3 regions of the Microbacterium sp. Leaf203 genome follow, and region 1 is predicted to be linked to each of the others. Evidence: predicted binding sites of a transcription regulator. Region 1 holds the regulator's gene; each other region holds the start of a gene.
The links. The regulator HrcA, encoded in region 1, represses chaperone genes, less so after heat shock. The targets are predictions, from matches to a motif close to TTNGCACTCGNNNNNNNCGAGTGCNAA.

Region 1 (2,200 bases):
GCGGTCGAATCGCCCGCGGCCGCGCGCGAGCGGCCCGACGAGACCGCGCGCCGGCTGGAGTCGGTGCTGCTGCGCAGCCGCATCCGCGAGGGTCTGGCCGTGTCCGAGATCCTCGGCGAAGGGCGGAAGGCCGTGGCATCCCTCATCGCCGACGGTCTGATCGAGGGCCGGGATGCCGTTCACGGGCGCATCGTGCTGACGCTCCGGGGACGACTCCTGGCGGATGCCGTGGTCCGGGCGCTCACGGTCTGACCGGCGACGCGGCCGGCGGACGAGTTCGTTCCGGTGCTCGCGTGCCGACCTCGATGAGGGGCTCTCGGGCGTTGAACGACGCGCCGCAGGGCGACTCCGCGAGCCGCCCGGCACCGTGCCGAGGCGATCCCGTAGAATTGGCACTCCGCAGATGCGAGTGCCAGACGGGAGGAGCAGCTCATGGTGTCGGAACGTGGCCTTCAGGTGCTCCGTGCGATCGTGCAGGACTACGTCGACACGCGCGAACCCGTCGGCAGCAAGGCGATCGTCGATCGACACGCCTTCGGGGTGTCGGCGGCGACCATCCGCAACGACATGGCCCTGCTCGAGGACGAAGAGCTCATCGTCGCCCCGCACACCTCGTCGGGGCGCGTCCCCACCGACAAGGGATACCGCGTCTTCGTCGATCACCTCGCCGAGCTCCGCCCGCTCTCGGGAGCACAGCGCAGCGCCATCACGTCGTTCCTCGACGAAGCGGGCGACCTCGACGACCTGCTCGCCCGCACCGTCCGCGCGCTCACGCAGCTGACCGGACAGGTCGCGATCGTGCAGTACCCGTCGTTCGCCCGCGCCAATGTCAGTCACGTCGAACTGGTCGCCCTCGGCGGCCCGCGTGTGCTGGTGATCCTGGTGACCGACACGGGCCGGGTCTCGCAGCGCATCGCCCTCGTGCCCGCAGAACCCGGCGAGACCGACATCGTGCAGCTGCGCGCTCGCGTCGGCGCGCTGCTCGTCGGGCGCAGCGTCGCCGACAGTTCGCAGCAGGTGCAAGCCGTGCTGACCGACGGGCCGCGCCCGGGTGTCACGCTGGACGTGCTCGCCGACGCGGTGCTGCGCATCGTGGGGGAGGAGCTCGAGGAGTTCCGTCAGGATCGCCTCGTCATGGCCGGCGCCGCGACCCTCGCCAAGCGCGAGTCCGACTTCCGCGGGAGCATCTACCCGCTGCTCGAGGCGATCGAAGAGCAGGTGACGCTCCTGCGTCTCATGAGCGAGATGGTGGCCGACGAGAAGGGGCTGTCAGCGAGCATCGGTCGTGAGAACGAGCCGTTCGGACTCATCGAGGCCTCGGTGCTCGCCAGCCGGTACGACGGATCCACCGGCGGGGCCCGCGTCGGGCTGCTCGGTCCCACCCGCATGGACTACTCCTCCAACCTCGCGGCGGTCCGTGCCGTCGCGCACTATCTGACCCGGATGCTCGAAGACGACGACGCGTCTCGCTGACGTCGAATCCCGCGAGCACCCCACCCGAGAACGACCCCGCGCAAGCGGACAGGAAGGCGATTGTGGCTGACCACTACGAGGTCCTGGGCGTCGAACGCGATGCCAGCCCCGAAGACATCAAGAAGGCGTACCGCCGACTGGCACGCCAGCTGCACCCCGACGTGAACCCCGGAGAAGACGCCTCCGAGCGCTTCAAGCTGGTCACCCACGCCTACGACGTGCTGAGCGACCCCGAGCAGCGCCGCCGGTACGACATGGGCGGCGACCAGAACCCCTTCGGCGGCGGGGGAGCGGCCGGCTTCGGCGGGTTCAGCGACATCTTCGAGACGTTCTTCGGTGGGGGCGGCCAGGGCGGCGGCGGACGGGGTCCGCGTCCGCGGTCGCGCCGGGAGCGGGGCCAAGACGCCCTGGTCCGTGTGACCCTCGACCTCGGCGACGTCGTGTTCGGCACCCACCGCGACCTCGAGGTCGACACCGCCGTGCTGTGCGAGACGTGCCAGGGCGCGTGCACGCAGCCCGGGACCAGCGAGGTCACGTGCGACATCTGCCACGGCTCCGGCCACGTGCAGCGCACGGTCCGCAGCCTGCTCGGGAACGTCGTCACCAGTGCCCCCTGCAGCGTCTGCCAGGGTCACGGGACCACCATCCCCTACCCGTGCGGGACGTGCCAGGGTCAGGGCCGCGTTCGTGCGCGCCGCACGGTCTCGGTCGACATCCCCGCCGGTGT
Region 2 (2,200 bases), on a different contig from region 1:
GATCCAGGGGAACGCGCCGTAGCCGATGACGATCACCGCGACCGCGACGACGGCGAGGCCGATGGCGATCCACGGCACGAGGCGAAGCCGCTCGCGCAGCACGATGACTCCGAGCAGCACGGTCACGATCGGGTTGATGAAGTAGCCCAGGCTCGTCTCGATGACCCGATCGGTCAGCGCGCCGAACAGATAGGTCTGCCAGTTCACGTAGATGAGCACGCCAGCCACCGCGGTGAGCCCCATCAGACGCGGCTGGCGCACGATCGCGAGGAACGGCCGCCACATGCGCAGCACCGTCAACAGCAGCAGGCAGAAGACGAACGCGAGGATGATCCGCCAGGCCACGACCTCGAACGGGCCGGTGGGCTTGAGCTGCAGGAAGTAGATCGGCAGGACGCCCCACAATAGGTAGGCGCCGAGGGCGTACAGCGCACCGCGGGTGCTCCCACCGGTCGGAGCGGAGGGAGCGGAGGTCACCGATCCAGCCTAGGGCTCCGCTCGCGCGTCGGGCCGCCGACCATCGCGCCTTTCCTGCCAGAGGGAGCCGATGAGCGCCGGGGACGACGAAGGCCCCGGATGCCGTGGCATCCGGGGCCTTCGAACGATCTCACTCGATCAGCGGACGACGACCGCCAGGACGTCGCGAGCCGAGAGCACGAGGTACTCCTCGGCGCCGAACTTGACCTCGGTGCCGCCGTACTTGCTGTAGAGCACGCGGTCGCCGACGGCGACGTCGAGGGGGACACGGTTGCCGTTGTCGTCGATGCGGCCGGGGCCGACGGCGACGACTTCGCCCTCCTGCGGCTTCTCCTTGGCGGTGTCGGGGATGACGAGACCACTCGCAGTGGTCTGCTCAGCCTCGACCTGCTTGATGACGATGCGGTCCTCGAGCGGCTTGATGGAAACCGACACGGTCTACCTCTTCTTTCTCGTTACAGAAGACTTGTCAGCACTCACGCGGGGAGAGTGCTAATTCGAGTGTAGAGAAGCGCTGGCACTCACGCAACGCGAGTGCCAGCAACGACCCGCGCCTAGGCTGAATCGGTGGACACCACCGAGCTGACCGCCCTGCTCACACCCGAGGGCCTGCGCCTCCTCGACGAGGTGGGCGCCCTCGACTCGACCGACGAGGTCGCCCGAGCCGTGTCGCGCCTGCGAGCCGCCGGGCACTCCCCCGATCTCGTCTCGGCCGTCGTCGGGCAAGCGCGCCTCCGCGTCCGTGCGGCCGCGAAGTTCGGCCCCTTCGCCGAGCGGATGCTCTTCACGAAGGCCGGCCTCGAACAGGCCACGCGCCTGTCCATCGCCGCCCGACACGCGGGTCGCTTTCGCGCCGCGGGGATCGACCGCGTGACCGACCTCGGCTGCGGGATCGGCGGGGACGCCCTCGGGATGGCGGGTCTCGGCGTCCGGGTGCACGCCGTCGACGCCGACGAGGTGACCGCCGCGATCGCCGCCTACAACCTCGCCCCCTTCGGCGACGCGGCCACGGTGCAGCACGCGCGGGCCGAGGACGTCGACCTGAGCGGGACGGATGCCGTCTGGCTCGATCCCGCGCGCCGCACCGCGGGGCACGCCGAGACGCGACAGGTGTCGTCCGCCGAGTGGTCGCCGTCTCTCGAATGGGTCTTCGAGCTGCTGAAGACGAAGCCGGGTGGGGTGAAGCTCGGGCCGGGATTCGACCGCACGCAGATCCCCGACGACGTCGAGGCGCAGTGGATCAGCGCCGACGGCTCGACCATCGAACTCGTCCTCTGGGCCGGATCCCTCGCCCGCGCGGGCGTGCGACGCGCCGCACTCGTGGTGCGGGGCGCAGACGCCTGGGAGCTCACCGCCCCGGCCGACAGCGCCGACGTCGCGGACCGCGAACTCGGCGCGTTCGTCCACGAGCCCGACGGCGCCGTCATCCGCGCACGGCTCATCGGCGAGGTCGGACGAGCCCTGGATGCCGGCATGCTCGCGCCCGGCATCGCGTACCTGACCTCCGACGCGGCGTTGACGAGCCCGTTCGTGTCGTCGTTCCGCGTGCGCGAGCAGCTGCCGGCCGACCCGAAGAAACTCGCTCAGGCCCTCCGCACCCGGGGCATCGGCACGCTGGAGATCAAGAAGCGCGGTGTCGATGTGGATCCGGCGGTGCTCCGCAAGAAGCTCGCGCTTCGCGGGGACGCGTCCGCCACGCTCATCCTCACGCGCGTGGGGTCGA
Region 3 (2,200 bases), on a different contig from region 1:
AGGCCCACCTCTTCGGTGATGACCTGGCCACCGGTGAGGATCGCGATGTCCTGCAGCTGCGCCTTGCGGCGGTCGCCGAAGCCGGGAGCCTTGACGGCGACCGACTTGAAGATGCCGCGGATCTTGTTGAGCACGAGCGTCGCGAGGGCTTCGCCCTCGACGTCCTCGGCGATGATGAGGAGCTCCTTGCCCTCCTGGATCACCTTGTCGACGATCGGCAGAAGGTCCTTGATGTTGGAGATCTTCTGGTTGGCGATCAGGATGTACGGGTCTTCGAAGACCGCTTCCTGACGCTCGGGGTCGGTGACGAAGTAGGGGTTGATGTACCCCTTGTCGAAGCGCATGCCCTCGGTGAGCTCGAGCTCGGTGCCGAAGGTGTTGCTCTCTTCGACGGTGACGACGCCTTCCTTGCCCACCTTGTCGATGGCCTCGGCGATGAGCTCGCCGATCGCGGGGTCGGCGGCGGAGATCGACGCGGTGGCGGCGATCTGCTCCTTGGACTCGACCTCCTTGGCGGAGGCGAGCAGCTCGTCGGTGACGGCCTTGACGGCCTTCTCGATGCCCTTCTTGAGCGAGATGGGGTCGGCGCCGGCGGCGACGTTGCGCAGGCCCTCGCGCACGAGCGCCTGGGCGAGAACGGTGGCGGTGGTGGTGCCGTCACCCGCGACGTCGTCGGTCTTCTTGGCGACCTCCTTGACCAGCTCGGCGCCGATCTTCTCGTACGGGTCGTCGAGCTCGATCTCCTTGGCGATCGAGACACCGTCGTTCGTGATCGTGGGGGCGCCCCACTTCTTCTCGAGCACGACGTTGCGACCGCGGGGGCCCAGGGTCACCTTGACGGCGTCGGCGAGAGTGTTGAGGCCGCGCTCGAGACCGCGCCGGGCCTCTTCGTCGAAAGCGATGATCTTTGCCATAAGTGTGTCGTCCCTCCCGGACGGGTGACTTGCAGATTTTGGCACTCGACGAAAGCGAGTGCTAACTCATTCTGGCACTCGCCCCTGGGGAGTGCAAGCCGCGCACCGTCCCGGAAACACCGAACGCCGCGGCATCCGGAACTCGGATGCCGCGGCGTTCTGATCAGCGCTCAGGCCAGTCGCACGGACTCCGCCTGGGGGCCCTTCTGACCGGTGCCGACGGTGAATTCGACGGCCTGCCCCTCCTCGAGGACGCGGAAGCCCGACATCTCGATGCTCGAGTAGTGGACGAAAACGTCCTGCCCGTCATCGACCGTGATGAAGCCGAAGCCCTTCTCGGCGTTGAACCATTTGACAGTGCCCTGCGTCATGCGAATCTCCTGTTGCTGAACGACGAGGTCATCGTAAGCACGGGGGGCGCCACCGAATCGGGGTTCGGGAGCATTGTTGACGCGCGTGCATCCAAGTTGTTACTCCGCGGAAACACGCGGCCCGCGACCTGTCAGGATGAGGGCGAGGCGGACGGCTGACCGGATGCCCGGTCGAGGCCGATCACGACGATCAGACGCTTGACGTTGCTCTCGTCGTCGGGGGTGTTCGGGTCATCGGTGGGCTGCAGGAAGTCGCTCTGCGCGACCTGCGCGCCACCGATCGTCTGAGCCAGCCCCTCGGCCGCCGCCTCATCGCTGTCGAGACGGTAGTAGATGGTCGTGTCGGCGAAGTCGGTGCTGTCGGAGTTGCCGGTCTCGACGGTGTCGCCGCTCCACCCCGCCGCCACGATCTGGTCGCGGACGGAGGCGGCGAGACCGCTGTCGGGCGTGCCGTTGAGCACCACCACCGAGTACGACGTGTCGACCACGGCCGGGGTCGTCGGCTCCGCCGAGGCGATCGGGGTGGGAGCGTCGGCGGGGCCCAGCGAGATACGGCCCGAGACCACGAGCGTCGCGAAGATGCCGGCGATGATCAGCACCAGGGTGGCGATGGCCGCCCACAGGAAGACGATCCACCCGCGCAGACGCGGGTTCTCGGCCCGGTGAGCGCCGACGCGACCGGAGTCGGCCGGGAGGTCGTCGAAGCGATCCCGAGGGAAGGTCGATCTGGCCATTGGACGATGCTATCGGTCGCGTCCGAGCGAACCCGTCAGCGTTCCGCCGTCCGCCCCAGGCGCGCCCGGTGCTGGGCAGCCGCGTCGTCGCGCCGACGGCGCAGTCGACGCACGAGCATGGGGTCGTGCGCGAGGGCCTCGGGGGTGTCGATCAGCCGACCGAGCAGCTGGTAGTACCGGG

Region 2: a site for HrcA is predicted at 992-1,018, ahead of groES (co-chaperone GroES). Genes of this name have one in related genera too.
Region 3: a site for HrcA is predicted at 953-979, ahead of groL (chaperonin GroEL). Genes of this name have one in related genera too.

Annotation. Positions count from the first base shown of each region.
Region 1 is NZ_LMKF01000031.1:398,059-400,258, forward strand. It holds gene hemW (radical SAM family heme chaperone HemW) at 1-252, shown strand, start outside; gene hrcA (heat-inducible transcriptional repressor HrcA) at 433-1,473, shown strand; gene dnaJ (molecular chaperone DnaJ) at 1,536-2,200, shown strand, end outside.
Region 2 is NZ_LMKF01000022.1:1,118,106-1,120,305, reverse strand. It holds gene rarD (EamA family transporter RarD) at 1-477, opposite strand, end outside; gene groES (co-chaperone GroES) at 616-912, opposite strand; gene ASE56_RS06430 (class I SAM-dependent methyltransferase) at 1,045-2,200, shown strand, end outside.
Region 3 is NZ_LMKF01000025.1:219,578-221,777, forward strand. It holds gene groL (chaperonin GroEL) at 1-914, opposite strand, end outside; gene ASE56_RS10980 (cold-shock protein) at 1,085-1,285, opposite strand; gene ASE56_RS10985 (LytR C-terminal domain-containing protein) at 1,417-2,019, opposite strand; gene ASE56_RS10990 (DUF3263 domain-containing protein) at 2,055-2,200, opposite strand, start outside.